DNA from 3 places in the Pseudomonas sp. MUP55 genome. Region 3 is predicted to be linked to each of the others. Evidence: predicted binding sites of a transcription regulator. Region 3 holds the regulator's gene; each other region holds the start of a gene.
The links. The regulator FliA, encoded in region 3, starts transcription of late flagellar genes. The targets are predictions, from matches to a motif close to CTAAAGTTTNNNNNNNNNNNGCCGNTAA.
Positions count from the first base shown of each region.

Region 1: the regulator FliA is predicted to act here: its motif matches at 5,054-5,081, upstream of SC318_RS12355 (methyl-accepting chemotaxis protein).
Region 2: the regulator FliA is predicted to act here: its motif matches at 6,711-6,738, upstream of SC318_RS25970 (methyl-accepting chemotaxis protein).

Region 1 is NZ_CP138214.1:2,755,553-2,765,641, forward strand. It holds gene SC318_RS12340 ((R)-mandelonitrile lyase) at 1-173, opposite strand, end outside; gene SC318_RS12345 (LysR family transcriptional regulator) at 345-1,220, opposite strand; gene SC318_RS12350 (NmrA/HSCARG family protein) at 1,336-2,211, shown strand; gene SC318_RS12355 (methyl-accepting chemotaxis protein) at 3,457-4,944, opposite strand; gene SC318_RS12360 (TonB-dependent siderophore receptor) at 5,117-7,273, opposite strand; gene SC318_RS12365 (PIG-L deacetylase family protein) at 7,433-8,194, opposite strand; gene SC318_RS12370 (glycosyltransferase family 2 protein) at 8,312-8,971, opposite strand; gene SC318_RS12375 (class I SAM-dependent methyltransferase) at 8,968-9,567, opposite strand; gene SC318_RS12380 (PIG-L deacetylase family protein) at 9,564-10,089, opposite strand, start outside.
Region 2 is NZ_CP138214.1:5,726,179-5,736,267, reverse strand. It holds gene SC318_RS25995 (xanthine phosphoribosyltransferase) at 1-47, opposite strand, end outside; gene rep (DNA helicase Rep) at 106-2,115, opposite strand; gene SC318_RS25985 (putative bifunctional diguanylate cyclase/phosphodiesterase) at 2,382-4,046, shown strand; gene SC318_RS25980 (NorM family multidrug efflux MATE transporter) at 4,185-5,588, opposite strand; gene SC318_RS25975 (LysR substrate-binding domain-containing protein) at 5,740-6,660, shown strand; gene SC318_RS25970 (methyl-accepting chemotaxis protein) at 6,838-8,814, shown strand; gene SC318_RS25965 (YifB family Mg chelatase-like AAA ATPase) at 8,847-10,089, opposite strand, start outside.
Region 3 is NZ_CP138214.1:4,115,415-4,125,503, forward strand. It holds gene SC318_RS18445 (chemotaxis protein CheA) at 1-1,133, opposite strand, end outside; gene SC318_RS18450 (protein phosphatase CheZ) at 1,145-1,933, opposite strand; gene SC318_RS18455 (chemotaxis response regulator CheY) at 1,952-2,326, opposite strand; gene fliA (RNA polymerase sigma factor FliA) at 2,494-3,234, opposite strand; gene fleN (flagellar synthesis regulator FleN) at 3,231-4,064, opposite strand; gene flhF (flagellar biosynthesis GTPase FlhF) at 4,170-5,486, opposite strand; gene flhA (flagellar biosynthesis protein FlhA) at 5,499-7,613, opposite strand; gene SC318_RS18480 (transposase) at 7,895-8,203, shown strand; gene SC318_RS18485 (IS3 family transposase) at 8,212-9,042, shown strand; gene flhB (flagellar biosynthesis protein FlhB) at 9,957-10,089, opposite strand, start outside.

The DNA.
Region 1 (10,089 bases), 1.4 Mb from region 3:
CGGGCGGGCAGCTCGGCATTGAACAAGCCATCGACCCGAACCGAGCCGGTGAAGTTGTTTTCAGCGCCCTTGATGGCGGGCTGCGAGCCATTGGGGGTGATGCGAATCTGGTTGGCGTCGGTTTCGCCGCTCATGAGCGACAACGCAACCAATGGGGCAATCAAACGGTTCATCCAGCCAACTCCTGGGCGGCTCCGCTCCGGGAGCCGCGCGTAGGTGATCAATCTGGCGCCGGGGGGTATCCGCTCAGCGCATGATTGAAGACAGTAAGCCGGCTGTTGGCATACGACTAGATGGGTAAATCGGCAAGGGTTCATGAACTGAATTCATGAATGTGCGCGTGTTCAGCCCTGCAGTACCAGCGACATGTCCGGGTACTGTGCGCAGATGAAATCGACAAATGCGCGCACCTTGGGCGCGGCAAGGCGCCGGGAGGTGTGCAACACCCACAGCTCCGGCTCGATCTCGGACACCGTGCCCCACTGGACCAGTTCGCCCCGGGCCAGTGGCGCCCAGGCGATAGACTGCGGAATCAGCGCCGCGCCGCCACCGGCGATGGCGGCATCGCGCACCATCAGTAACGAAGAGAACTGCAAACGGGCGAGCGGTTCCAGCACCAGCTGCCCGCCATCCAGCCGCCAATGGGTGGGCATGAACCCTGGCGTTACGATGCCTGGCACCTGCCGGATCGCACCCGGCTGCGGTTTGGGTATGGCGGGCGCGGCCACGACCACCAGGCGGTCCCTGGCGAAGCATCGACCGACCAGGTTGCTGTCCGGGCGGGGGTTGATGCGAATGGCGACGTCGAATTGTTCTTCCACCAGGTCCACCAGGCGGTCTTCGGCCACCACCTCGATAACCACGTCCGGGTAGGCGGCGCAGAAGCGTGCGCCAATCCCGCCCATGGCCAGTTGGGAGAACAGGATCGGTGCGGCCACGCGCAACCGACCGCGGGGCGTCGATACGCCTTCGCGTGCGGCGGTCAGCGCTTCGCTCACCTCGCCCAGCGGGCCTTCTGTGCGCGACATCAGCAGCTCGCCGGCTTCGGTGAGCTTGAGCCCACGGGCACTGCGCTCGATCAGCCGTACGCCCAGTTGCTCTTCAAGGTCAGCGATTCGGCGCGATAAGGTGGCCTTGGAAACACCGCTGGCGCGGCTGGCCTTGCCCAGGCCCTCGTTGGTGGCGACGAGGATGAAATCGATCAGGGCGTTAAGGTTCATGGTGTTCCATTTTTGAAACGAGGTGTCCGGATTCTGTGGTCTTCGTTTTCTTTATGCAACGAATTACTGTGGGTTCCAACGCAAACCCATTGGTTCCCAGGCAGGAGTTTTACCCATGAGCATTCTAGTAGTTGGCGCCACCGGCACCCTCGGTTCACTGGTCACCCAAGGCCTTGCCCAGCGCGGCGCAGCGGTCAAGGCCCTGGTGCGCCAGGCCGGCAAACGGGACTTCCCGGCTGGCGTCACCGAAGTGGTCGGCGACCTCACCGACGTCGCGTCCATGCGCGCCGCGCTGGCGTCGGTACGTACTCTGTTTTTGCTCAATGCGGTGACGCCCGATGAAGTCACCCAAGCCCTCATCGCGTTGAACCTCGCCCGGGAGGCGGGCATCGAGCGGGTGGTTTACTTGTCGGTGATCCATGCCGACACGTTCACCCAAGTGCCGCACTTCACCGGCAAGTACACCGTTGAACGCATGATCGAAAGCCTCGACATCCCCGCGACCGTGCTGCGCCCGGCGTACTTCATGCAAAACGACCTGATGGTGCAGCAGACGATCCAGGACTACGCGGTGTACCCGATGCCCATCGGCTCGGCCGGTGTGTCGATGATCGACACACGGGACATTGCCGATATCGCCGTGGCCGAGCTGTTGCGACGCGACCAGGCCGCGACTGCGCTGGAGCGCGTGACACTGGAACTGGTTGGGCCGCAGGCGCTGACGGGGACGGGCGTGGCCAAACTCTGGAGTGCTGCCCTGGGCCGCGAAATCGCCTACGGCGGTGACGACGTTGCTGCGTTTGAAACCCAGCTGTCGGCGTACGGTCCTGCCTGGCTGGCCTATGACATGCGCCTGATGATGGAAGGCATCCAGGCGTTCGGCATGCAGGCAGCGCCAGGCAGCTTGGCGCGGCTGGAAGCGATCATCGGCCGGCCGTTGCGCACTTACCAGGATTTTGTGAGCGAGTCGGTGCCAAAGACTGCCTCATGAATTGCACCAATGCCCCGTAGGAGCTCCCGAGCTTTAGCGAGGCTGCGAAAGCGGTGGTTCAGGCAATGAAGAGGTTGACTTTGCCGCCGCCATCGCAGCCTCGCCGGGGCTCGACAGCTCCCACATTTGATCGGTGGTGTCAGTGAGGGCCAGGTCTGCCGTGATGGCCCTGCAAACCGAGATCCCCCCAACACCACCAAATCCCTGTGGGAGCTGTCGAGCTTTAGCGAGGCTGCGAAAGCGGTGGTTCAGGCGATGAAGAGGTTGACTGTGCCGCCGCCATCGCAGCCTCGCCGGGGCTCGACAGCTCCTACATTTGAGCAGTGGTGTCATTGAGGGCCAGGTCTGCCGTGATGGCTCTGGTAACCGAAATACCCCAACACCGCCGGCCCCCTGTGGGAGCTGTCGAGCTTTAGCGAGGCTGCGAAAGCGGTGGTTCAGGCGATGAAGAGGTTGACAGTGCCGCCGCCATCGCAGCCTCGCCGGGGCTCGACAGCTCCCACATTTGAGCGGTGGTGTCATTGAGGGCCAGGTCTGCCGTGACGGCCCTGCAAACCGAGATTCCTCACACCACCAAATCCCTGTGGGAGCTGTCGAGCTTTAGCGAGGCTGCGAAAGCGGTGGTTCAGGCGATGAAGAGGTTGACTGTGCCGCCGCCATCGCAGCCTCGCCGGGGCTCGACAGCTCCCACATTTGAGCGGTGGTGTCATTGAGGGCCAGGTCTGCCGTGACGGCCCTGCAAACCGAGATTCCTCACACCACCAAATCCCTGTGGGAGCTGTCGAGCTTTAGCGAGGCTGCGAAAGCGGTGGTTCAGGCAAGGAAGAGGTTGACTGTGCCGCCGCCATCGCAGCCTCGCCGGGGCTCGACAGCTCCCACATTTGAGCGGTGGTGTCAGTGAGAATGGGGCCTGGCGCGACGACCTTGCGGACCGAGACACCTGCGACACAGCGGTCCCCTGTGGGAGCTGTCGAGCTTTAGCGAGGCTGCGAAAGCGGTGGTTCAGGCGATGAGGAAGTTGACTGTGCCGCCGCCATCGCAGCCTCGCCGGGGCTCGACAGCTCCCCCATTTGAGCGGTGGTGTCATTGAGGGCCAGGTCTGCCGTGATGTCCCTGCAAACCGAGAGCCCCCCAACACCACCAAATCCCTGTGGGAGCTGTCGAGCCCCAGCGAGGCTGCGATGGCGGTAGTTCAGGCAATGAAAATGCCGGCTCTGCCACCGCCCTCCAGTTCCCAAAACCCAATCACGGATGAAACCTGCGCCCCAGCGCATCCAGGCGCACGGCGATCGGTGGCAGGCGCTCGCTGCTGCGGGCCAGGGTTTCGACGTCGTCGGCGGTGTTTTGCGCGATGTGTTGCACCGATTGCAGGCGCTCGACGATTTCCAGGTTCGCTGAGGTCTGCTCGCGGGTGGTGGTGACGATGCGGCCGTTGAGTTGGTCGATGTGTGCGATGTCTTCGCCCACGGCGCGCAGCATGTCGACGGCCATTTGGCTGTCTTCCACGCAGCGCTCCACACCCTGGCGGCTGTCGTGCATGGCTTCGACGGCCTGGCGGCTGCCTTGCTGAAGGCCTTCGATGATGGTCCTGATTTCCTGAGTGGAGAGGGCGGTGCGTTGGGCCAGGCTGCGCACTTCGTCGGCAACCACGGCAAATCCACGGCCTTGCTCGCCGGCGCGGGCGGCTTCGATGGCGGCATTGAGGGCGAGCAGGTTGGTCTGGTTGGCGATGCTGCTGATCACCTCCAGCACCGAACCGATTTGTTCGGCTTGCACGGCCAGCGATTGTACGGTGGATTCGGTGCCATTGATGCGTGACGCCAACTGCGTGATTTCATGCTGGGCGCGGCCCACGCTTTGCTGACCACGCTCGATCTGCTGGCTGGCCTGGCCGGCGTGCTCCACCGCCTGTTCGACGTGCACGGTGATGTGGCCCATGGCGTCTTCCATGCGTTGCATCGAACCGGTCATTTCATTGATCTGTGCCAGTTGATGCCGTGCGCCTTGTTCCAGGGTGCCGCTGGCGGTGGCCAGTTCCTGGCCGAGTTGGCCGAGGCCGTGGGAGTCGCGCGCGACACCGTCGATCAGGTGGGTGAGCTGCTGCAGGAAGTGGTCGAACCGCTTGGCGAGAGACACATGCACCTTGTCTTCACCCTTGGCGGTGTCTTGCGTGAACTGCGACGTGACGGCGAGCATTTTTTCAAGCATTTCCTGGCTTTCGACCGCCTCGGCCTGGCTATGCACGGCGAGGTAGAGCAGGGCGACCGTTTCCATGACCACGTAGAAGGCGTGGACGAAAATCATCGTCCAGCCGCCGTGATGGGCCATCACAAATACCGGCACCCCTTGATGTTGCAAGGCATGGAAGACCAGGTGATGCACGGCGATGGTCAGCGCCGCCACCAGGATCGGCAGCCAGTCGCGGTAGAAGGTCAACACCGCCAGCAGCGCGAAAATACCAAAGTGCGATTCGATCACACCCTCGGCCTGGTTGATGTGCAAGGCGGCCATCACCATCAGGCCGGCACCCAGCACGCAGCGCATCACACGGGTGCCGCCGATGGCGCGATACAGCACAGTCAGCACCACACCGGTGCCGCCGCCGACGATCACCGCTTGGGTAAAGGTGTCATGCCAGAACGCCAGGCCCAGGGAGAAGAGGAACATCAGCCAGATCAACGCCAGCATGATGCGGTCGGCCTTGCGGTAGTGCTCCAGAAAGCGTGTGGGCATTCACGTTTACTCCATGTGGTTTGGCCAGGAACCAAGCATGCGGCGTGCCACGCGGGCCGCGGTCAGTACAAAAGAGATGGCTATTTGCCGGTATCAATCCGGCAAACGGTTATCGGCAGGTCGCGAGGGGACTTTAAGCAACGGCTGCCCGAGCGGGCAGCCGCGATGACGATCAGAAGCTGTACTTGGCCGTCAGCATCATGTTGCGTGGGGCGCCGTAGGAGTCACCGCCATAGGTGACCGCTTCGGAGATGGACTGGTAGTAGTGACGATCGAAGATATTGTTGGCATTGAGCTGCAGGTCCAGGTGCTGGTTGACCCGGTAGCCGGCCATCAGGTCGGTAACGGCGTAGCCGCCTTGCTTGAGCCGATAGGTGCTGCCGTCCGCCAACTGGATGTCGTTGTACATGCGGCTCTGCCACGACACATTGCCACCCACGCGAAGTTTTTCCAGCGGGCCCTGGAAGTTGTAGCGGGTGGTCACCTTGAACAGGTGTTCCGGGGTGTCGGTGTCGAACTGCTTGTTGACCTTCTGCGGGTTGGCGTCGTCCTTGATGGTGTGGGTGCGCGCGTAGGTGTAGCCACCGCCTACCTGCCAGTTCTCGGTCAGGGCACCCTGCAGTTCGAAGTCGATGCCCTGGCTGCGAATCTCGCCTGAAGCCTGGTAGCAGGAGGCCTGTGGGCAGTCCGGCACGACGATCTGCACCGCACGGTTCTCCTGGTCGACGCGGAACAGCGCCACACTGGCATTCAGCGCGCCGCCCAGGTATTCGCCCTTGATGCCGACTTCATAATTCTTGCCGACGATGGGCTTGAGCGGGGTGGCGCCGGTGTTTTTTTCCTTTTGCGGGGTGAAGATGTCGCTGTAGCTGGCGTACACCGAGTGTTGGTCGTCCAGGTCGTAGATCAGCCCCGCATAGCGCGTGAGGTTGCGGGTGACCTTGTAGTCGCCGTCGCCATCGCGGTTGTCGTAGTCGTACCAGTCCAGGCGCCCGCCGAGGATCAGCTTGAGCGGGTCGGCCAGGCTCAGGCGGGTGGTGACGTAGACGCCGTCCTGGCTGGTGACGTCGCGCTGGTCGCTGGTGCGGGTGAAGTTCGGCTTGCCGGCCGTGATCGGCCAGTTCAGGTCGTAGGGGCTGTAGTTGTGGGTGGTCGTGTCCTCGACGCGCTTGCTGGCGCCCACGACCAGTTCATGGGTGCGCCCGAACGCCTGGAACGGCCCGCTGAAGAAAGCGTCCACCCCGGCCTGGTTCTGGTCGAAGGCGGCCTGGTACACGGTGCGTGCCAGGCTATTGTTGGTCCAGCGCGACTGGTAGGAACCGGAGAACAGCGCGTCTTGCTCGGCGTAGTTGGCATTGACCTGCAGGCTCCAGTCATTGGCCAGTTGCTGGCGCAGTTCGACAAAGACGGTGTTGACCTCCTGATCCTTGTTCTCCCAGTCGGTACCGGGGTTGTACGAGCGCGACAGGTTGAGGTGATGACCGTCCAGGCCAATCATCGACGCGCCCCAGAAGTAGTTGGTCTTGTCTTTCTGGTTGGAGTAACCCAGCGTCAAGGTGGTGTCTTCGCCCAGGTCGGCTTCGGTAACCGCATAGAACAGGCCGTGATCCTGCTCGGCCTTGTCGATGAAACTGTTGGCATCGCGGTAAGAGGTCACCACCCGGCCACGCCAGGTGCCGCTGTCATTGAGGGGGCTGGAGGCGTCGAACTCGCCACGGTAGTCGTCCCAACTGCCGGCGGCGCCGGTCAAGGTGACTTTCTGCTCGGCCAGGGGCCGCTTGCGGATCAGGTTGATGGCCGCCGAGGGGTTACCGGCGCCGGTGACCAGGCCAGTAGCACCGCGCACCACCTCGACCCGATCGAACATCGCCAGGTTCGGCTGGGAACCGACGGTAACGCCGTTGTAGCCACTGGGAATGCCGTCGTACATCAGGTTGTCGACATTGAAACCGCGTGCGGTATAGCCCTGCCGGCCGGGGCCGCTGGAGTAGTTGAGGAACAACCCCGGCGTGGCATTCACCACATCGTTGATGCTGGTCATCGCCTGGTCATCCATGCGTTGACGGGTAATCACGGTGACGGCCTGCGGGGTTTCGCGCAGGGTCAGCGGCAGTTTGGTTGCGGTTTTCATCGAGCCGGTGGTGTACGACTCGCTGCCCTCGGTGGTTTCGCCCAGCTGTTGGCCGGACACTTCGGTGGCGCCCAGCTCAATGGTGCTGGGCGGTGCGCCGGCCTCGGCAGCGAGGGCCGCGTGGGACGTGGTCAGGCAGATAGCCATTGCTATCAGACTCGGTGAAAATCCTTTGCCGCCATGGTGTTGCACAGACATGAACGTAGCTCTCCCGGAATGCCATCCGTGGCGAATAATAAATCTGTTGATAATTATTCGCATTATTCTGGCAGATTGAAGCTGTGGGAAAAAGCCTACGGGATTAATCAGTTAACGAATTTTTCACACCTCACATACCAGCGTTTTGCCACCTTTTGCTTAGGTGAACACGATTTCATAAGGCTCACGCATGCGTTCCAGTAACGCCTGGGCGAACATCGGCGCCAGGCTGATGGCGGGGTCGCCCGTGAGCTGGCTGGCATAGGCATGTACGGCGTGCAGTTTGTGTGCAATGCCCCAGGTGTCCAGGCACAACTTGTGCGCGCGCTGCCACGGAATCACCGCACCTTCGCGTGCGGGCCAGTGCCAGGCCCACATCGGCAATTCGTTCAGTTGCGCACCCACCAGATCGCACGCCTTGGCGCTGGCTCGGCCGACGGCTTCGTGATCGTCGTTGCCGTCATGGCGCCAGGTGGTAAACACCACGTCGCCTGGCTGCAGGTATCGGGCGATGAACTGGCAGACCTGATGTTCATCGGCGGCCAGGGCGTTATCGCGAAACCCGCCACGAATCCATTTCAGGCTATGCAGTGGCATACCCAGGCGGCGCAGGGCCTCGGCGCTTTCCTGGGGGCGCACCACACTCAGTCGGCTGGCCGACCAGACCTGGGAACCAGGATGGCTGGCGCTGCCATCGGTGATGGAGATCAATTTCAAGGGATGTGCGCGGGTGCTGAGCAAATGCAGCAGTCCGCCGCAGGCGAGCACTTCGTCGCCGGGGTGGGGGGCTACCACCACCACCCGGGCGCCCGGCGGTACCAGGCTGGACAGGCTGATAACAGGGATTTGCGCCAACTGGGGCGCGCTGTTCCAGATTTGCGCGGGACCACGGCGGGCCTCGCTTAGGGAATCGGGTCTCATGGGGTATCACGTCCTTGTCGGTTGTTGCGCTTGTCGTCACCTCAGGCTCCGATCCTGGAGCGCCTGTGCGAGGTGTTATAAGCATAGACAAGGATAAATGGCGCCACGGCGTTTTTTTTACGAGACCGGCATGAGGCTCTTCAAGTAGTCAGCGAAGCCACCCCGGGCGCGGCAATCCAGGCGGGCGCTGGTGATCACTTGCGGGGTGTGGCTCCAGGCGATGGAAGCACCGCAGCGTTCCAGACTGCGCACCAGTTGTACGTCTTCATGGCACGCCAGCGGTTCAAACCCACCCGCCTGGCGATAGGCGCTGGCGCTGACCCCCAGGTTGGCGCCGTGGATATGCCGATGCCCATCACGGGCTGCGTAAGCCTGGTGATAGCGAATCTGTGCCGCCGCGTCGAAGCCTTCGCTCCACGCGTCCACGGTCACGGTACCGCACACGGCGTCGCAACCCAGGGCCAGTTGCGCCACCAGCCAGTCCGGTGCAACGCGACTGTCGGCGTCGGTACAGGCGATCCAGCGCGCGCCCAGGTCCAGCAGATGCTGCGCGCCCACACCACGGGCATGCCCGACATTGCACGCCTGCACCGCCAGGCAGTGCACACCCTGCGCTTGCGCAATTGCCGCACTGCCATCGCTGCAGCTGTCGAGCACTACCAGGATCTGTACCGCTTCGCCGTGCAGCTGCGGATGACTCGCAGCAACCAGTGCGGCGTTCAGGCATTCGCCCAGCAACGCTTCTTCGTTGTGCACCGGAATCAGGATACCGATCATCGCAGGCCTTCAAGGCGTGCGACCGAGGCGCTGTCGCGGCTCCAGAGGTCGAGCAGAAAATCTTCTTCATGGTGGCGTACCACCGCATGCAGCCCCAGGCGCTGATGGAGCAGGGCGTGGACCTGTTCGGCGGTTTGCGGGCAACCTTCGATGGAGGGGCGCCAGTGGCAAGCCAACAGTTGGCCATTCTCCGCCAACGCATCCAGGCAACGGTCAATCAGGCGCTCAAGGTCAGCCGCATCCAGGTAATAGCACAGCTCACTCAACACGATCAGCTCGAATTGCCCCGATGGCCATTGCTCAGGCAACCGTCGTTGCTCCACCTGGACATTGGAAAACCCCGCCAGCCGTTTCTTCGCCAGCGCCACTGCAGCACTCGCCGTATCACAGGCCAGCAAGCGATCGCAGCGCGCCGCCAGTTCGGCACTCAGTTCGCCATTGGCACAGCCGGGTTCGAAAATCGAGGCGTAGTGGGCTCGGGTCAGTACCGCCAGGCTCACTGCACGTTTGCGTTGTTCGTACCAACGCTGACGAAACGCCCACGGGTCATCGTTGCCCGCGAACATCTGGTCGAAATAAGGGGTTGTCACACTCAAACGAACACCACTTCAAAAGGTTGCAGCAGACGTTCCACCACATAGGGTGCCAGCACCGGCGGCAGGCCGACCTGAGGGTCGCCTTCAAGCTGGCTGGCGAAGGCGTGGATGGCATGGCGTTTGCGCGCGACTTTCTCCGGCGTCAGCGGGATCTTGCGCGCACGTTCCCATGGCACCATATCGTCTTCGGCGGTCGCCCAGTGCCAGGTCCATACCGGCAGTTCATACAACTGCGCCCCTACGGCGCGGGCCGCTTCGGCGCTGGCGCGGCCCACGGCTTCATGGTCGCAATGGCCGTCTTCGCGCCAGGTGGCGAACACCACATCGTTGGGCTTGAGGTAGCGCTGGATAAACGCCGTCAGCTCGGTTTCGCGCTCGGCGACCTTGCTGTCGGTAAACCCGGCGCGCAGCCACTTCAAACTGTGCAGCGGCAAGCCCAGGCGGTGCAGGGCCTGAGCTGACTCCTGGGGGCGCACCACGCTCAGGCGTTGCACCGGCCAGCGTTTGGAACCTGGATGGCTG
Region 2 (10,089 bases), 1.6 Mb from region 3:
GAAAGCACGATGCCTTCTTCGCGAATTTTCTTGTGCAGTGCTTCCACGGAAAGCTTCCTCTGGTGGCGCAGCAGGCGCCGAAAGTAGATTAAAAAGTAGTCGATTCTAGCGCTTTAACATCGCGCGTATATCGGCCAAGGCGCTGTTGCCGCGAACGGCCTTTACCTCGGTCGGTGTGTCGTCATTGCCTTCCCAGGCCAGGTCATCCGGCGGCAGCTCATCCAGGAACCGGCTGGGGGCACAATCGATGATTTCGCCGTATTGCTTGCGCTTGGCGGCAAAGGTGAAGGCCAGGGTCTGACGCGCACGGGTAATGCCCACGTAGGCCAGGCGCCGTTCTTCCTCGATGGTGTCGGCTTCGATGCTGGAGCGATGCGGGAGTATTTCCTCTTCCATGCCCATGATGAACACGTAGGGAAACTCCAGTCCCTTGGACGCATGCAGGGTCATCATCTGCACGCCTTCGGCGCCATCTTCCTCTTCCTGCTGGCGTTCGAGCATGTCGCGCAGCACCAGTTTGCCGATGGCGTCCTCGACGGTCATTTCACCGTCTTCGTCTTTTTCCAGGGTGTTCTTCAGAGCTTCGATCAGGAACCAGACGTTGCCCATGCGGTAGTCCGCGGCCTTGTCGCTGGAACTGTTGGTGCGCAGCCAGTTTTCATAGTCGATGTCCATGACCATGCTGCGCAGCGCGCTGATCGGGTCTTCGCCGGCGCACTGTTCGCGCACCTTGTCCATGAAGCGCTTGAAGCGCGACAGGCGGTCGGTGAAGCGCGTGTCCAGGTGTTCGCCCAGGCCGATTTCGTCGGTGGCGGCGTACATCGAGATCTTGCGTTCGGTGGCGTAGTTGCCGAGTTTTTCCAGGGTCGTCGAACCGATTTCCCGGCGTGGGACGTTGATCACCCGCAGGAAGGCGTTGTCGTCATCCGGGTTTACGATCAAGCGGAAGTAGGCCATCAGGTCTTTCACTTCCTGGCGCCCGAAAAAGCTGTTGCCGCCTGACAGGCGATACGGCACCTGGTGGTGCTGCAGTTTCAGCTCGATCAGCTTGGCCTGGTAGTTGCCGCGATACAGGATCGCAAAATCGCTGTAAGGCCGGTCGGTGCGCAGGTGCAGGCTGAGGATTTCCACAGCCACGCGCTCGGCTTCGGCGTCTTCGTTGCGGCAGCGGATCACGCGAATTTCGTCGCCATGGCCCATCTCGCTCCACAGTTGTTTTTCAAACTCGTGGGGGTTGTTGGAGATCAGCACGTTGGCACAGCGCAGGATACGGCTGGTGGAGCGGTAGTTCTGCTCCAGCATCACCACTTTCAGGGACGGGTAGTCGTCCTTGAGCAGCATCAGGTTTTCCGGGCGGGCACCGCGCCAGGCGTAGATCGACTGGTCGTCGTCGCCCACCACGGTGAATTGGTTGCGCGTACCGATCAGCAGCTTCACCAGCAGGTATTGGCTGGCGTTGGTGTCCTGGTATTCGTCCACCAGCAGGTAGCGCACCTTGTTCTGCCACTTTTCCAGGATGTCCTTGTGTTCCTGGAACAGTTTGACCGGCAGCAGGATCAGGTCGTCGAAGTCCACCGCGTTGAACGCCTTGAGCGTGCGCTGGTAGTGGGTGTAGACGATGGCGGCGGTCTGTTCCTTGGGGTTGCGCGCGGCTTCGAGCGCTTCGGCGGGCAGGATCAGGTCGTTTTTCCAGGCGCCGATCATGTTCTTGATCTCGTCGACGCCGTCGTCGCCCGCGTATTCCTTCTGCATGATGTCGGTCATCAGGGCCTTGACGTCGGTCTCGTCGAAGATCGAGAAACCCGGCTTGTAGCCCAGCCGTACATGTTCCTTGCGGATGATGTTCAGCCCAAGGTTGTGGAAGGTACACACAGTGAGGCCACGGCCTTCGCCACCCTTGAGCAGGGTGCCGACGCGCTCTTTCATTTCCCGCGCCGCCTTGTTGGTAAAGGTCATGGCGACGATGTACTGGGCGCGGATCCCGCAGTTCTGGATCAGGTGCGCGATCTTGCGGGTAATCACGCTGGTCTTGCCGGAGCCAGCACCGGCGAGCACCAATAGAGGGCCGCCGACGTAGTTCACGGCTTCTTGCTGCCGGGGATTGAGTCGGGACATACAGAGTTCGGGGAGTCGTTGTTCAAAAGGGCGGGCATTTTAACAGGCTGGCAAGATTCTGCTGCCTTAGAACGACGGTGTGACGTACCACTCGATCTAAATTTGCCGGTTTTGCTACTTTGCCGCAGGATGTGGGGGGTATCGCGACTATTTTTCACAGTTTGCGTGTTTGATAACACCTATCATTTGTCATGCATTTGTCATTGTCAGGCCGCACGTCATAATGCCCGCCGCCAACGAATTCTTGCAGAGTCTAGGGAGCTAGCTTGTCTACGCCTGTCGAACCCTTGCGTTTGCTGCTGTTGGCCGATGAGCCTGAGTGGGCAGCGTTGTTGCGCGAGTGCCTGGCGCCGATGGGCGATGGGGCTGTGCTGATCAGTGCGCCCAATTGGGACTCGGTGAGTCGTCTGTTCGACGACGACCACGGTGCGGTGCTGTTGACCACGCCCAATCTGCAACCCGGTCCCGGCCGTTGCAGCTTGCCGTGTGTATTGCTGCTGGAGCAGGAACCGCTGGTTGCACCGCTGGGTGTCAGCGATTGGCTGATCCATTGCGCGCTGGATGCCGATACCCTGCGCCGTTGCCTGCGCCACGTGCGCGAGCGCGGCGTGCTGGAGACTACGTTGCAGCGCTTGGCCGAACAGGATCCGCTCACCGGTATTGCCAACCGCCAGGGTTTCCAGACCTTGCTGGCGGCGCGGCTGGCGGATAACGAAGGCCGCGGCCTGGCCCTCGGGCATCTGGACCTCGACAACTTCCGTCACGCCAACGATGCCCTCGGTCACCAGGCCGGCGACCGCTTGATCCTGCAGGTGGTATCACGGCTCAAGAGCCAGCTGGAAGCCGGTGATCAACTGGCGCGGCTGGGCAGCGATGAGTTCGCGCTGCTGATCGACACCCGCCGTGCGCCCCAGCGCGCCGAGTGGATGGCCGAGCGCATCACCCAGGTGATGGCCGAGCCGTACTGGGTGGACGGCGAAAGCCTGCTGATCGGCTGCAGCCTGGGGGTGGCGCATGCCCGCGCGCGGGCCGGGGCCGATCCGTTGATGTGGCACGCTCATATCGCCATGCAGCAGGCCAAAAGTACCCAGGGCTGTACCTTTCATATCTTCAACGAACGCATCAACCGCAACGCGCGCAGCCTGGCCGACCTGGAAAGCGAATTGCGCCGTGCCCTGCGCCGCGATGAGCTGGAGCTGCATTACCAGCCGCGCCTGGACCTGGATGACGGGCATATCGTCGGCCTGGAAGCCCTGGTGCGCTGGCGTCACGGCGAGCGTGGCCTGCTGCCACCGAGCGAATTCGTACCCTTGGCCGAGCAGAGCGGCCTGATCGTGCCGTTGGGCTACTGGGTGATTTCCCGGGCCCTGCGCGACATGCAAGACCTGCGCGAACGCGGCCTGCCGGCCTTGCACATGGCGGTCAACCTGTCGTTTCGCCAGTTTCAGGACAGCCAATTGCTCTCGACCCTCAGCCGGCTGATTGCCGAGCGCGGCGTGGAAGCGCAATGGCTGGAGTTCGAGTTGACCGAAACCGCCGTGATGCGTCGCAGCGACCTGGTCAAACAGACCATGGACGCCCTCGGCCGCCTCGGCGTGCGTTTTTCCCTGGATGACTTCGGCACCGGTTTCTCATCGTTCGTGCACCTCAACAGTCTGCCGATCGCCTTGTTGAAGATCGACAAGAGCTTCGTTGGCGGCATGGAAGAGCGCGAAGAGAATCGCAAGCTGGTGCACGCCATGATCAACCTGGCCCACAACCTCAACCTGGAAGTGGTGGCCGAAGGCGTGGAGACCGCCGAGCAGCTTGAGCTTTTGAGACTGTTTGGTTGCGATCAAGCCCAGGGTTACTTGATCAGTAAACCGTTGCCACTGGCCGAGTTGGTGGAGTATCTGACGTTTGGTCAGAGCCAGCAGGCGTTGTTGAGCTAAACATGCCAGCCTTGTAAACCCAATCCAAAATGTGGGAGGGGGCTCGCTCCCGATAGCGGTGTATCAGTCAACACATCCTGTGACTGACAACCGCCATCGGGGGCAAGCCCCCTCCCACATTTGTAATCGAGTAGGGCCTTAGTGCGTCTGTGCGGCCTCGAAAGCAGTGTGTGTTTGCGGCTCTCGCCGGATCATGCGTTTCATTTTCGCTTCGAACGCCCAGGTCAGGCTCACCGCAGCACAAGCAAGGCCCAGCGCCAGGCCCCACCACACGCCGGTCGGTCCCCAGCCCAGGGTGAACGCCATCAACCAGGCCGATGGCGCGCCGATCAGCCAGTAGCAACCGAGCCCTACCAGGAACGTGGTCTTGGCGTCCTTGAGGCCCCGGATGCAGCCCATGGCAATGGTCTGCACGCCGTCGAACAGCTCGAACCAGGCCGCGACGGCCAGCAGGCTGACGGCAAGTACGATCACTTCGTGAAAGGCCGGGTCGTCATGGTCCAGGAACAGCCCGATCAGCGGGTCGGAAAACAGCCAGAACACCACGGCAAATCCCAGCATGACCAGGGCGCCAAACCCCATGCCGACCCGCCCGGCCAGGCGCGCCTTCAATAACTGTCCGGCGCCATAATGCTGGCCGATACGCATGGTGACTGCGTAGGACATCCCCGCGGGGACCATGAACGCCACCGAGACGATTTGCAGGGCGATCTGGTGCGCGGCCAACTGCGTGCTGCCCATGGTGCCCATGCACAGTGCCGCAAACGCAAATAGCCCGACCTCTACCGCGTAGGTGCCGCCAATCGGCAGGCCCAGGCGCCACAGCTCGCGCAAATATTGGGTATTGAGGCGCAGCAGGCCTGTACTCAATGGATACGCGGCGTAGGTCCGGTTGCTGCGGATGTACCACATCAGCGCCAGCGCCATGCCGTTAGCCACGATCGCCGTGACCAGGCCAATGCCCATCAACCCGAGCTTGGGCAGGCCGAACATGCCTTCGATCAGCGCATGGTTGAGCAGGTAGTTGACCACCGTGCCGCACAGGCTGATCACCATCACCGGGGTGGCTTTGCCGATGGCGCTGGTGAAGCCGCGCAGCGCCATGAAGCTGAGGTAGCCGGGCAGGGCGAAGGGCAGGAGAGTAAGGAATTGCCCGGCGGCCTGCACGTTTGTTTCGGTCTGGCCGAATATCAGCAGCAACGGCTTGAGGTTCCACAGCAGCAGCGCCGCCGCCAGGGCCATCAACCAGGCGAGCCACAACCCGGCCTGGGTCAGGCGGGTGGCGCCTTCGATATCGCCGGCACCGTGACGGATAGCCACCAGGGTCCCCACTGCCGCAATCACACCGATGCAGAAAATCGCCACGAACGAATAGCTCGCCGCGCCCAGGCCACCGCCGGCCAGGGCTTCGGGGCTGAGGCGGGCCATCATCAGGGTGTCGGTCAGCACCATCAGCATGTGCGCCAACTGTGAGGCAATCAACGGCCCCGACAGCCGCAGAATGGCCCAGAGTTCGGTACGTGCCGGATGCTGCATGATCATCACTCTCAAAAAGTCAGAAGGGGGGAAAGGGTCGATTCTCGGCGCTTTGCGCGTATTGCACAAAAGGATAAATGCGATCATCAGCATGATTAAAACTCATGCCTGGTCTGTTCTGGTAGGGTCTGCTGATAGCACCGTCGGAGCTTTAAGAATGTCTCGTCGTCTTCCTCCGCTTTACGCCTTGCGCGCATTTGAAGCCGCTTCACGCCACCATTCCTTTACCCGCGCGGCGCAGGAGCTGTCGATTACCCAAAGTGCGGTCAGCCGGCATATTCGTACCCTCGAAGAGCATTTCGCCTGCCGTCTTTTCCAGCGCAGCGGCCGCACCTTGCAGCTCACCGAAGCGGCGCGCTTGCTGTTACCCGGCGTGCGCGAAGGTTTCGCCGCCCTGGAGCGTGCCTGCCATACCCTGAATGCCGAAGATGACATTCTGCGCATGAAGGCGCCTTCCACCCTGACCATGCGCTGGCTGCTGGCACGGTTGAGTCGCTTTCGGGCCTTGCAACCCGGCAATGAGGTGCAACTCACCAGCGCGTGGATGAGCATCGATGAGGTGGACTTCAACCAGGAGCCGTTCGATTGCGCGGTGTTGCTCAGCAACGGGCACTTTCCGGCGGACTGGGAGGCCAGTTACCTGTTTGCCGAAATGCTCATTCCGGTGGGGGCGCCCAACCTGCTGGATGACGGCCCCTGGGATGTGGCGCGGTTGGCGACGGCTGAGCTACTGCATCCGACCCCGGACCGTCGCGACTGGCGTTACTGGCTGGAGCGCATGGGGCTGGCGTCGCGGGTTTCGCTCAAGGGTGGGCAGGTGTTCGACACGCTTGAGTTGGGCATGATCGCTGCCGCGCGGGGTTATGGCGTGTCCATGGGCGACTTGCTGATGGTCGCCGAGGACGTCGCTCAGAAACGCTTGAGCCTGCCTTGGCCAACCGCCGTCGCCAGTGGCGAAAGTTACTACCTGGTGTGGCCGAAAACCCGCCCCGGTGGCGAGCGCTTGCGGCGCCTGGCGGAATTTCTTCAAGGCGAGGTGCAAGCGATGGTTTTGCCTGCTGTGGAGCGCTTCGAATGAAGGGTTTGGTGTGTGCAGTGCAATCGTTTGCGTGATGCCCTTGTGAATTGCTCAAGTATTGCAGAACTGCGCCGAAGTAAGGTGTTGGAACCCTCGTGCACAATCGTTTCCCATTAGATAATTCGCCGAGCAGCGCTAAGAGATCAGGATGATCCTGGCCTCGGCTCAGGAGCTGTCATGTCTCAACCTCGCGCTCGGATCGCTTCCCAGTTAGGCCTCGCATTGGCCGTGATTCTGGCTGTCGTCATCAGCGGCAGTACCGTTTTTGCCTTACGCTCCCTCGACACTGCCAACCTCGCCACACGCGAGGAACACCTGGCCAGCGAGGCGCGCCTGCTCGCCGACCAACTCAACACCTTTCACAGCACCTTGCGCGAGAGCACCCAGCGTTTGAGCGGGCTGTTTGAAAAGCGCTTCGGCGCAGGCTTGAGCGTGCGTGCAGACCAGCCAGTCGCTGTGGCCGGTGTGCAGACCCCCAGCCTCTACCTGGGCAATCAGGTGCTGAACAACAACTTCAGTGAAGTGGACGAATTCAAGGACATGTCCGGCGGCGTGGCCACGGTATTCGTGCGCAGCGGCGATGACTTTATCCGCATCAGCACGTCCCTGACCAAGCAGGACGGCAACCGCGCCATTGGCACCGTGCTTGATCGCCAGGGCCCGGCCTACCAGCGTGTGTTCAACGGGCAAGCCTACATCGGTCGGGCCGTGTTGTTCGATCGCTCCTATATGACGCAGTACAGCCCGGTGCGTGACGCCAGCGGCAAAGTCATCGCAGTGTTGTTCATCGGTTTCGACTACACCGACGAGCAGAAAGCCCAGTTCGATAACCTCAAGCGCTTCCGTATCGGCCAGACCGGCTCCCTTTCGCTGCTGGACGAGCAGAAGCATTGGCTGGTGCCGCCGGCCGGTGTACAAGCCCTGGATCAAGCCATTCCAGTGATGCTCGACTTGGCGAAGAAGCCGGGTGAAGGCCGTTTCTGGAGCGATAAGAACGAAGATTTCTACAGCGTCTCGGTACCGTTCGAGGGTGGCCCCTGGGCGGTCGTAGCGAGCATGCCCAAGGCTGAAATTCGTGCTGTGACCTGGGACGTCGGCCTGCGCCTGGTGATCGGCAGCGTGCTGGCAATGCTGCTGGCGGTGGGCGCCACGGTGTGGCTGTTGCGCAGCAAGCTCGCGCCGTTGAGTGACCTGGTACGCCAGGCAGAAGCGCTGGGTGCGGGCGACCTGAGCGCGCGCCTCAACGTCTCCAGCCATGACGAAATCGGCCAACTGGCCCGTAGCTTCAACCAGATGGGCGAAGCGCTGTCGACCATGGTTTCGCATATCCGCAAGGCCGCTGAAGAGGTCAACAGCCGTGCCCAGGCGTTGTCGGGTTTGTCTGGCGGTGCCTATGAAGGCATGGAGCAGCAGTCCGGCGAGATCACCAGCATGGCGGGCGCGGTGGAAGAATTCAGCGCCACTTCGCTGAATATCGCCGACAACATGGGCAACACCGAGCGTCTGGCCCAGGAAAATGCCCAGCAGACCCGCATCGGCCGTGCCTCGATGCAAGACGCGTCGTCGTCCCTGGAGCATATCGCCTCCGCCCTGAACAGCACCGCTACGGTGATCAACACCCTGGGCCAGCGTTCCCAGGAAATCGGCGGCATCGTCGGGGTGATTACGTCGATTGCGGAACAGACCAACCTGCTGGCGCTGAATGCGGCCATCGAAGCTGCCCGCGCCGGTGAGCAGGGCCGTGGCTTTGCCGTGGTTGCCGACGAAGTGCGCAACCTGGCTTCGCGCACTCGCCAGGCCACCGATGAAATTTCCGGCATGATCCAGAGCATCCAGCAGGAAACCGGCAATGCCATCAGCACCATGGAACACGGCAATGTGCTGATGCAGGAAGGCCTGTCGCGCAATGCCGACGTGGCTTCGGCGCTGGCGCGCATCGACGAGCAAAGCCGCTCGGCCGGCCAGCAGTTCGCCGCGATCACTACCGCCACACAAGAGCAGAGCAGCACCGCGACCTTGCTCAGCAGCAACCTGCAGAGTATTGCGCTGGCTAACAGCGAGCAGCGTGAAGTGGTGTCGAACCTGGCAATCACCGCCAAGGAGCTGGAGACCTTGGCGGCGGGCTTGCGACATGAAGTGGATCGGTTCCGCTGAGCCAGGGCGTTCCGAACACAAAGGCGAAAGGCTCAATTGATCACCGCCGGACGGTACTGCAAGGCTTCTTGCAGATGGTGGCGAGCGATGTCTTCCGTTTGTTCGAGGTCGGCCAAAGTGCGCGCCACCTTGAGCAGCCGATGAGCCGCCCGCAACGACAGCGTCAGTCGCTCGCATGCGTTTTCCAGCCAGCTTTCATCGGCCTTCGTCAGCGTGCAGTACTCGCGCAGCCCCGGCAGATCGAGGAACGCGTTGGCGCAACCCTGGCGCTGTTGCTGGCGCTCTCGCGCGTCGGCCACCAGGGCTGCGGTTTGCGCGGTGTTGTCGCCGGTCTGTTGGGCCGGGCTCAGTGCCGTGGCTTCGCGCGCTACCGTCAGGTGTAGATCGATCCGGTCCAGCAGTGGCCCCGAGAGCTTGTTGCGATAGCGTTGAATCTGTTCCGGCGTGCAACGGCAACGGCCGCTGGGGTCGCCCATATAACCGCAAGGGCAGGGGTTCATCGCCGCGACCAGTTGGAAGCGCGCCGGAAAACTCACCCGGTCCCGCGCGCGGGAAATCACAATATGTCCCGACTCGAGGGGCTCGCGCAGCACCTCCAGCACTTTGCGGTCGAACTCTGGCAGCTCGTCCAGAAACAGCACGCCGTGGTGAGCCAGGGTGATTTCCCCCGGCTGCGGCTTCGATCCTCCGCCGACCAGCGCCGGGCCTGAGGCCGAGTGGTGCGGCTGGCGGAACGGCCGGTGCGGCCAATGGCTCAACGGTGCCAGGCTGACCACGGATTGAATCGCCGCAACCTCCAGCGCTTCCTGCTCGCTGAGCGGTGGCAGCAACCCCGGCAGGCGGCTGGCGAGCAAGGTTTTGCCGGTACCGGGCGGCCCGCTGAACAACAGGTTGTGTGCCCCCGCTGCGGCAATCAGCAAGGCACGCTTGGCGGCCAGTTGGCCCTGTACTTCACTGAGGTCCGGGTAAGGTTTGTTCAAGTACAGCAAGCCGTCTGACGTGTAGGGCTCGATCGGCACGTGCCCGTTCAAATGCGCCACTACCTGCAGCAGATGATCCACAGCAATCACCTTCAGCCCTGATGCCAGGCACGCTTCCTCGGCGTTCGCCCTGGGCACTATCAAGGTGCGACCGGCCTTGCGCGCCGCCAGGGCGGCCGGCAACACACCTTTGACCGCACGCACCTCGCCGGACAGCGCCAACTCGCCCAGACACTCGACATCATCAAGCATCAATGCGGGCACCTGCACGCTGGCCGCGAGGATCCCCAGGGCT
Region 3 (10,089 bases):
TGCATGGCCTCGTCGCCACTGTTCAGGCCCAGGCGCACCAGGCGGTTACGCACCAGTACCAGTTCGCCGACCATGTTCATGATGTCGTCCAGGCGCGCAGTGTCCACGCGCACGGTGGTTTCGGCTTCACTGGCAGGCTTGTCGGCAACCGGCGCAGCGGCGGCACGCGCCGGGGCGGGCGCGGCGGCCGGAGCCGCGGCTTTGGCGGCGACCGGTGCTGGCGTAGCCACCGCCGCGGCGGCGGCAGGGGCCACTTCGGTGAACTTGCCTTTGCCGTGCAGCTCGTCCAGCAAGGCTTCGAACTCGTTGTCGGAGATCAGTCCGTCAGCGGCCGGTTCAGACTTGGCAGCTGGAGCGGCTGCGGTGGCCGCAACGTTCGGCAGGGCATCGGCGACGAACGTGCCTTTGCCATGCAGCTGGTCGAGCAGCGCCTCGAATTCGTCGTCGGTGATATCGGTGCTGGCGCTGGCGGCTGGCGCCGGCGGTGCAGCGGCCGGAGCCACGGCGTCAGCCGCGAACTGGCCCTTGCCATGCAACTGATCGAGCAGGGATTCGAATTCCGCGTCGGTAATGTCTTCGCTGGTCGGCGCGGCAACAGGCGCGGCTGCAGCCGGAGCCGGGGCCTCAGCTTGAGCCTTGACCGCATTGAGCGAATCGAGCAGCTGTTCGAACTCGCTGTCGGTCACGTCCGGCTCGGCTTCTACCACAGGCTCAGGCTCGGCTTGCGCGGCCGGTGCTTCGGCCGCCGGTTCGGCCAGGCGCGCCAGGGCGGCCAGCAGTTCCGGGGTGGCGGCGGTGACCGGTGCACGTTCACGCACCTGGCTGAACATGCCGTTGACCGCATCGAGTGCTTCGAGAATCACGTCCATCAATTCCGAGTCGACCTGACGCTCACCCTTGCGCAGGATGTCGAAGACGTTCTCGGCGATGTGGCAGCACTCCACCAGCTCATGGAGCTGGAGGAAGCCGGCGCCCCCTTTTACAGTGTGAAAACCGCGAAAAATTGCATTGAGCAGGTTCGCATCATCCGGACGGCTTTCCAGCTCGACCAGTTGTTCGGACAGTTGCTCTAAAATTTCGCCGGCCTCTACAAGGAAATCCTGAAGGATTTCTTCATCGGCGCCGAAGCTCATGTGGGTGCTCCTTAGAAGCCTAAACTGGACAGCAAATCGTCTACGTCATCTTGACCGGATACGACGTCTTCACGTTTATCGGCATGAATCTGCGGACCTTCACCCTTGGCGAGATGTTTTTGTGGATCTTTTTCCGAGAGGATCGCTTCGCGGTCATGTTCGATGCCGGCAAAACGGTCGACCTGGCCGGCCATGAGCACCAGTTTGAGCAGGTTGCTTTCCACTTCGGTGACCAGTTGGGTCACACGCTTGATCACTTGACCGGTGAGGTCCTGGTAATCCTGGGCGAGCAGAATGTCGTTGAGGTTGCTGGCCACCGTGCGGTTTTCCTGTTCGCTGCGCGACAGAAAACCGTCAACCCGGCGGGCCAGCTCACGGAACTCTTCAGCCCCCACTTCACGGCGCATGAAGCGGCCCCAGTCAGCGCTCAGGGCCTGGGCTTCAGTGGCCATGCCGTTGACCAGAGGCGTGGCGTTCTCCACCAGGTCCATGGTGCGGTTGGCCGCCGCCTCGGTCAGCCTGACCACATAGGACAGGCGTTCGGTGGCATCGGTGATCTGCGAAATTTCTTCGGCCTGGGGCATGCGCGGGTCAATCTGGAAATTGACGATCGCGCTGTGCAGCTCACGCGTGAGCTTGCCCACTTCCTGGTACAGGCCGCGGTCACGGGTCTGGTTAAGCTCATGGATCAACTGCACCGCATCACCGAACTGGCCCTTTTCAAGGCTGTCGACCAACTGGTGAGCATGTTTCTTCAGGGTCGACTCAAAATCGCCCTGTGACGTTTCGTTATTCTCCATAGCTCCCCCGCGATGGCTTTAGCCGTGGATGCGTTCGAAGATTTTTTCGATCTTCTCTTTCAAGGCCAATGCTGTGAATGGCTTGACCACGTAACCGTTGACCCCGGCCTGGGCGGCTTCAATGATCTGTTCACGCTTGGCTTCGGCGGTCACCATCAACACCGGCAGGCTGCGCAGTTTTTCATCGGCACGCACGTGGCGCAGCAAGTCGATACCGGTCATGCCCGGCATGTTCCAGTCGGTTACCAGAAAGTCGATGCTGCCGCTGTTGAGGATCGGAATGGCGGTAATGCCATCGTCCGCCTCGACCGTGTTTGTGAACCCAAGGTCACGCAACAGGTTTTTTATGATCCGCCGCATCGTTGAGAAGTCATCAACGATGAGGATTTTCATGTTCTTGTCCAATTCGACCTCCAAGCAGTCTTAAACGCGCCCAGCACCTGGACGCGCCACTTCATTCAACAGGCGTTACACAAAAAGGACTGCCCAGGGCACCACGCAACGAAACCGCGAAGGCTCATACCCCCGCGGTAGCGTCTGCAGTGTCCCCACACTGCCTGTCAGCGCGCGCGCCACTCTCCCAACCGCCCCCGCAAGCGGGCCGCGCACTGGCTATGCAACTGGCTGACACGCGATTCGCTGACCCCCAGGACCTCACCGATTTCCTTGAGGTTCAGCTCTTCGTCGTAGTACAGCGCCAACACCAGGCGCTCGCGCTCCGGCAAATTGGCAATGGCCTCCGCCAGCGCCCCCTGGAAGCGTTCATCTTCCAGATCGCGCGACGGTTCCATATGCGCGCTCGCGCCGTCCTCGTGCAGCCCTTCGTGTTCGCCGTCCTGCAACAGGTCGTCGAAACTGAACAGGCGGCTGCCCAAGGTATCGTTCAAAATCCCGTAATAATCATCGAGACTCAATTGGAGTTCGGCCGCAACTTCATGATCTTTAGCGTCACGACCGGTTTTTGCTTCAATTGCGCGAATTGCGTCACTGACCATTCGCGTATTGCGGTGTACCGAACGCGGCGCCCAATCCCCTTTACGCACCTCATCGAGCATCGCACCACGGATACGAATACCCGCATACGTCTCGAAACTCGCGCCTTTGCTCGCATCGTATTTGGTCGACACTTCGAGCAGGCCGATCATGCCGGCCTGGATCAGGTCTTCCACCTGCACGCTGGCGGGCAGACGAGCCAACAGGTGATAGGCAATACGCTTGACCAACGGCGCATAGCGCTCGATCAATTCGCCCTGAGTGTCACGGGCGGACTTCTTGTAGGCGTTGTAGCCGTTCGCTGTCATAGCACCGGTCCTGCGCTCGTCTGATGTACCAATCGCTCGACGAAAAACTCCAGATGCCCCCGAGGGTTGGCAGGCAACGGCCAGGTATCGACCTTCTGGGCAATGGCCTTGAACGCCAGTGCGCACTTCGAACGGGGGAACGCTTCATAGACCGCACGCTGCTTCTGCACGGCCTTGCGCACACACTCGTCGTAGGGCACCGCACCGACGTATTGTAAGGCGACGTCGAGGAAGCGATCCGTGACCTTGGTCAACTTGGCAAACAGGTTGCGGCCTTCCTGCGGGCTCTGGGCCATGTTGGCCAGCACGCGGAAGCGGTTCATGCCGTAGTCACGGTTAAGCAGTTTGATCAGGGCGTAGGCGTCGGTGATCGAGGTGGGTTCGTCGCAGACCACCAGCAGCACTTCCTGGGCGGCGCGCACAAAGCTGACCACCGACTCGCCGATCCCGGCGGCGGTGTCGATCACCAGCACGTCGAGGTTGTCGCCGATATCGCTGAAAGCCTGGATCAGGCCGGCATGCTGCGCCGGGCTCAGGTGCACCATGCTCTGGGTGCCCGAGGCGGCCGGCACGATGCGGATGCCACCGGGGCCCTGGAGCAGCACATCGCGCAGCTCACAGCGACCTTCGATCACATCGGCGAGGGTGTGTTTGGGTGTCAGCCCCAGCAGAACGTCCACGTTCGCCAGGCCCAGATCAGCATCCAGCAGCATGACGCGACGGCCAAGCTCTGCCAGGGCCAGGGACAAATTCACTGACACGTTAGTTTTGCCGACGCCACCTTTGCCGCCGGTCACCGCGATCACCTGTACGGGATGCATGCTGCCCATTTTATTTCTTTACCTTGTCTTGCTTAGACGCAGGCTACAGGGGTTGGCCGCGTGTATCGCTTGCAGGCCATCGATGTAGGTACATTTCACGGTGTTCATCCTGCCTCACCCCACCCGCTTTGCCGGGTTGTGGTAAAGGTCGGCGAACATGTCGGCCATCGCTTCCTCGCTAGGCTCGTCTTGCATTTGCACACTGACAGCACGGCTGACCAACTGATGACGGCGCGGCAGATGCAAATCATCCGGGATCCGCGGCCCGTCGGTCAGGTAGGCGACCGGCAGTTCATGACTGATTGCCAGGCTCAACACTTCGCCCAGGCTGGCGGTTTCATCCAGTTTAGTCAGGATGCAACCGGCCAGGCCACAGCGCTTGTAACTGTGATAGGCAGCGGTAAGAACCTGTTTCTGGCTGGTGGTTGCGAGCACCAGGTAATTTTTTGACTTGATGCCGCGTCCGGCCAGGCTTTCGAGCTGCATGCGCAGGGCCGGGTCGCTGGCTTGCAGGCCGGCGGTATCGATCAACACCACGCGCTTGCGCAGCAGCGGATCGAGGGCATTGGCCAGGGACTGGCCCGGGTCGACGTGGGTCACCGGCACATTGAGAATGCGGCCCAGGGTCTTGAGTTGCTCCTGGGCGCCAATGCGGTAGCTGTCCATGCTCACCAGCGCGATATTCGACGCGCCGTACTTGAGCACATAACGCGCGGCCAGCTTGGCCAGGGTGGTGGTCTTGCCCATGCCGGCGGGGCCGACCATGGCGATCACACCGCCTTCTTCCAGGGGTTCGATTTCCGGGGTGGCGATCATCCGCGCCAAATGCGCCAGCAGCATGCGCCAGGCTTGGCGCGGCTCCTGGACTTCGGCGGTCAGCGCCAGCAGGTCGCGGGACAACGGACCGGACAGGCCGATGCGCTGCAGGCGACGCCACAGGTTGGCTTGTTGCGGCTTGCTGCCTTGCAGTTGCGTCCAGGCCAGCGAGCCGAGCTGCACTTCGAGCAGCTCGCGCAGGCCGTTGAGTTCAAAGCGCATCGAATCGAACACGCGCTGGTCGACCGTGGCGGCCGGGGCTGGCGCGGCGGGACGTGGCGGTTCGACAAAGGTAGGTTCAACCAGCGGCTCGGCGGCGGTCAGGGGCAAGCCGGCGAACAGCTGGCGGTTGGTGGTGGCATCGCTGTCGCCACGCATGCTCAGTTCGGCCTGGGCCGAGACGATGCGCGAAGCGGTCTTGCGCAGCTCGTCCTCCAGCTCCATGTTCGGCACGCGCGGAGCCAGGGCCTGGGGCGTGTAATCCAGGGCAGCCGTCAGCTCGACACCGCCGGCAATACGACGGTTGCCGATAATCGCGGCATCGGCGCCCAGCTCATCGCGGACCAACTTCATGGCCTGACGCATATCGGCGGCGAAAAAACGCTTCACTTGCATAACCCACTACCCTCAGCCGTTGGGCCCTACTGTCGCGACGATAGTCACTTGCTTATTGTCAGGAATTTCCTGGTAAGCCAACACGTGCAAATTCGGTACTGCCAGGCGTCCAAAGCGCGACAACATCGCGCGGACCGGACCGGCCACCAGCAGAATCACTGGCTGGCCCTGCATTTCCTGGCGCTGCGCGGCTTCGATCAACGAACGCTGCAGCTTTTCAGCCATGCTTGGCTCCAGCAGAACGCCCTCTTCCTGGCCTTGTCCTGCCTTCTGAATACTATTGAGCAATATCTGTTCCAACCTTGGCTCCAAGGTGATAACAGGCAGCTCAGACTCAATGCCTACAATGCTTTGCACGATTGCACGGGACAAACCGACGCGCACCGCGGCCACCAGCGCGGCAGTATCTTGACTCTTGGCGGCATTGTTGGCGATGGCCTCGGCAATGCTGCGAATGTCCCGGACCGGCACCTGTTCGGCGAGCAAGGCTTGCAACACCTTGAGCAACTGCGACAGCGAGAGCACGCCCGGCACCAGTTCTTCGGCCAGTTTCGGCGAGGCTTTGGCCAGCAAACCCATCAATTGCTGGACTTCCTCGTGGCCGATCAGTTCGTGGGAGTGCTTGTAGAGAATCTGGTTGAGGTGGGTGGCGACCACGGTGCTGGCGTCGACCACGGTATAACCGAGGGACTGCGCCTGGCTGCGCTGGCTGACTTCGATCCACACCGCTTCCAGGCCAAAAGCCGGATCTTTGGCGGTGATGCCGTTGAGCGTGCCGAACACCTGGCCTGGGTTGATCGCCAGTTCGCGGTCCGGGTAGATCTCCGCTTCGGCCAGGATCACCCCCATCAGGGTCAGGCGGTAGGCGCTGGGGGCCAGGTCGAGGTTGTCGCGAATGTGCACGGTGGGCATCAGAAAGCCCAGGTCCTGGGACAGCTTCTTGCGCACGCCCTTGATCCGCGCGAGCAACTGGCCGCCCTGGTTGCGGTCCACCAGCGGAATCAGGCGGTAGCCGACTTCCAGGCCGATCATGTCGATCGGGGTCACGTCATCCCAGCCCAGCTCCTTGGTTTCCTGGGCGCGGGCCGGGGACGGCAGCAGTTCCTGCTGGCGGGCAATTTCCTGCTGGGCCTGGACCTTGACCGCATTCTGCTTTTTCCAGAACAGGTAGGCACCGCCGCCAGCCATGGCCGCCATGCTCAGAAACGAGACGTGGGGCATGCCCGGCACGATGCCCATGATCGCCATGATGCCCGCCGCCACCGCCAATGCCTTGGGGGACGCGAACATTTGGCGGCTGATCTGCTTGCCCATGTCTTCGGAGCCCGACGCACGGGTCACCATGATGGCTGCGGCTGTGGATAACAACAGTGATGGCAATTGCGCCACTAAACCGTCACCGATGGTCAGCAAGGCGTACACCTTGCCCGCATCGCCGAAGGTCATGCCGTGCTGGAAGATACCGACCGCCATGCCGCCGATCAGGTTGATGAACAGAATCAGCAGGCCGGCGATGGCGTCACCGCGCACGAATTTGCTCGCACCGTCCATGGAGCCGTAGAACTCGGCTTCCTGGGCGACTTCGGCACGGCGCGACTTGGCCTGGTTCTGGTCGATCAGGCCGGCGTTGAGGTCGGCGTCGATGGCCATCTGCTTACCGGGCATCGCGTCCAGGGTAAAGCGCGCGCTCACCTCGGAGATACGCCCGGCACCCTTGGTCACCACCACGAAGTTGATGATCATCAGGATCGCGAACACCACGATACCGACCACGTAGTTACCGCCGATCACCACTTCACCGAAGGCCTGGATCACCTTACCGGCGGCGGCGTGGCCGTCCTGGCCGTGCAGCATCACCACGCGGGTGGACGCCACGTTCAACGCCAGGCGCAGCAGGGTCGCCACCAGCAGAATGGTGGGGAACACCGCGAAATCCAGCGGCCGCAGGGCGTACACACACACCAGCAGCACCACCACTGACAGCGCGATGTTGAAGGTGAAAAACACGTCGAGCAGGAACGGCGGCATTGGCAACATCATCATTGCCAGCATCACCAGCAACAACAATGGCACACCCAGATTGCCCCGCGACAGGTCAGTCAGGGTGCCACGGGCCGTGCTGAGCATTTGAGAGCGATCTACCACCGGTATTCCTCGTGTCCTTGAAGCAAAGTTTTGACGCGCAGAAGCGTCCTGGAGGCGGTATTGCAAGAAGCCTTCCAACTTTGCTCTGGAACCCGTACGACTCCATGCGGGACCCAATGTGGGAGGGGGCTTGCCCCCGATGACGGTGCATCAACCACCTATTTCGGGGCCTGACACACCGCTATCGGGGGCAAGCTGAACTGGCCTAATGATCCCGGACACCTCTTAAGGGCGATATGATTCGCCCAATCAGGAGGTTCCGAATGCAACAGCGAAAGACCTATACCCACGAGTTCAAGCAACGTGCTGCAAGCATGGTTCTTGATGATAACTGCTCAGTTCCCGACGTCTGCGCATCGATGGACGTTGGCCCTACGGCTCTGCGCCGCTGGGTTGATCAGGTTCGTAAAGAACGTCACAAAGGGCAGCCAGTGGCAGGTACCAAGGCTATCAGCGACGAACAGCGAGAGCTTCAACAGCTACGAGCCAAGATCAAGCGCCTGGAGACTGAGGCTGAAATCTTAAAAAAGGCTACGGCTCTCTTGATGTCGGATCCCGATCGTTTTTCCTGATCGAGGAACTGAGGGAGTCGAGTTCATATCCGACCAGCCTGCTTTGCAGTGCGCTAGGCGTTTCTCGCAGCGCGTTTTATGACTGGATTAAGCGTCGCTCAGCACCGAATGCCGAGCGTGACGCGCTTAGAGCAAAAGTCGTGCAATTGCATGTCGAAAGCCGGGAAAGTGCAGGCGCACGGATGATCTCTCAGCGCCTGAAGGCCCAACAGATCAAGGCGGGAAGGTATTTAGTTGCAAAGCTCATGGCGGAGGCAAATCTGGCCAGCAAACAGCGTCGCCGCCATCAGTATCGCTCTAGAGGCGTCGAAGCATTTGTGGCCAAGAACCTGCTCGAGCGTAACTTCGAGCCAACCGCAATTAATCAGGTCTGGTGCGGCGACGTTACCAGCCTGATGGTTGGGAAACGCTGGTATCACTTGGCAGCGGTGATTGATCTGTTCGCCCGCCGAATCGTTGGCTGGGCGTTTTCTCTGATCAATGACGCCAACCTGGTTAGCAGGGCGCTGAGAATGGCGGTGGAGGTTCGAGGCAAACATGCAGGCTTGATGTTTCATTCAGATCAAGGCTGCCAATACACCAGCCAGCTCTTTCAGTCCGAGCTGCTGGAGCATGGAATAACGCAAAGCATGAGCCGCAGGGGGCAGTGCTGGGACAACGCGCCAACAGAGCGTTTCTTCGGGACGCTCAAATCAGAGTGGGTGCCCACCAAAGGCTATACGACAGTTGAAGAAGCCAAGCAGGATATGACCCGCTTTTTCATGCGATACAACCGAATCAGGCTCCACAGCTACAACAACTACCTGTCGCCAATAGCCATGGAGCAGGAGGCGGCTTGATCACCGTAACCGGTGTCCGGAAAAACTTGACCAGAACAAGCCCCCTCCCACATTGGATTGCGTGCAGTCAGAACTCTCGGAGAAATTTCCGGCACGTAGGGTGATCTCCCACGCGGAGCGTGTGAACGATCAGAATGCTCAACGGCCACCACCGTTGCGCGCCTTGATCGGTAACGCATACACACCCTGAGGCCTGTGGACCAATTGGAAGCTCATGCGCTTGCCCACCCAAAGCTCAGTACAGCACCAATCATAGCAATTGATAAACACCTCTTCTGCTCCGTAATCCAGCTGGATCAACCACTCTCCCCGGGTCCAGAGATAGGCGCTGACAGTCCCCGTAATCACCTTCAATACCGCTCTCCCTGCATCTCGTCTACTACATGCGCGCAGTGTCTACAGAGTAATCAAATCGTGATAAGCGCCGCTTGGCTACTGTCAAAGTTGACAGGTAGACGCTCGCTGCCAGGAGTGCTAAGCGGCAGGCACGATTGCGATGCTGATCGTTCCCACGCTCTGCGTGGAAATGCCGCCTGGGACGCTCCGCGTCCCGATTGAGCAAGGCTGACGCAGAGCGTCAAGGGAGGCATTCCCACGCAGGCGCGCGGGAACGATCTGATGGTAGCCGGTTCAGGCCTCCGGCGACTGCTTTCGCTTGCGGGGTTTGGGCGGTTTGGGCAGTGGTTGCGGTGCTGGGGCGTCACAGCATTCAGTGCTTGCCGATTGAATGGAAACGCGGTTGCCGTCGCGATCCAGAGCCCTGAAACCAATGCCCTTGACCGCATCGCACCACTTGACCGTGCCCCTGTCCATCACCGCCTCCCGAGCTGCGCATGGCTGCGCGCCTCATCGCTCTATCAGACAGTGAAGGCGGCATATTGGCTACTGTCAAAGTTGACAGGTCAGCGCACATTTCAAGTGTCGCGACGCAGGTCCGGCGGAATGGGCAGGTCCTTGAGCGGATCCGGCCGCTTGCCCTTGCCCGCTCGGTACTGGCGGATCTGGTAGACGTAGGCCAACACCTGCGCCACGGCCAGGTACAGCCCG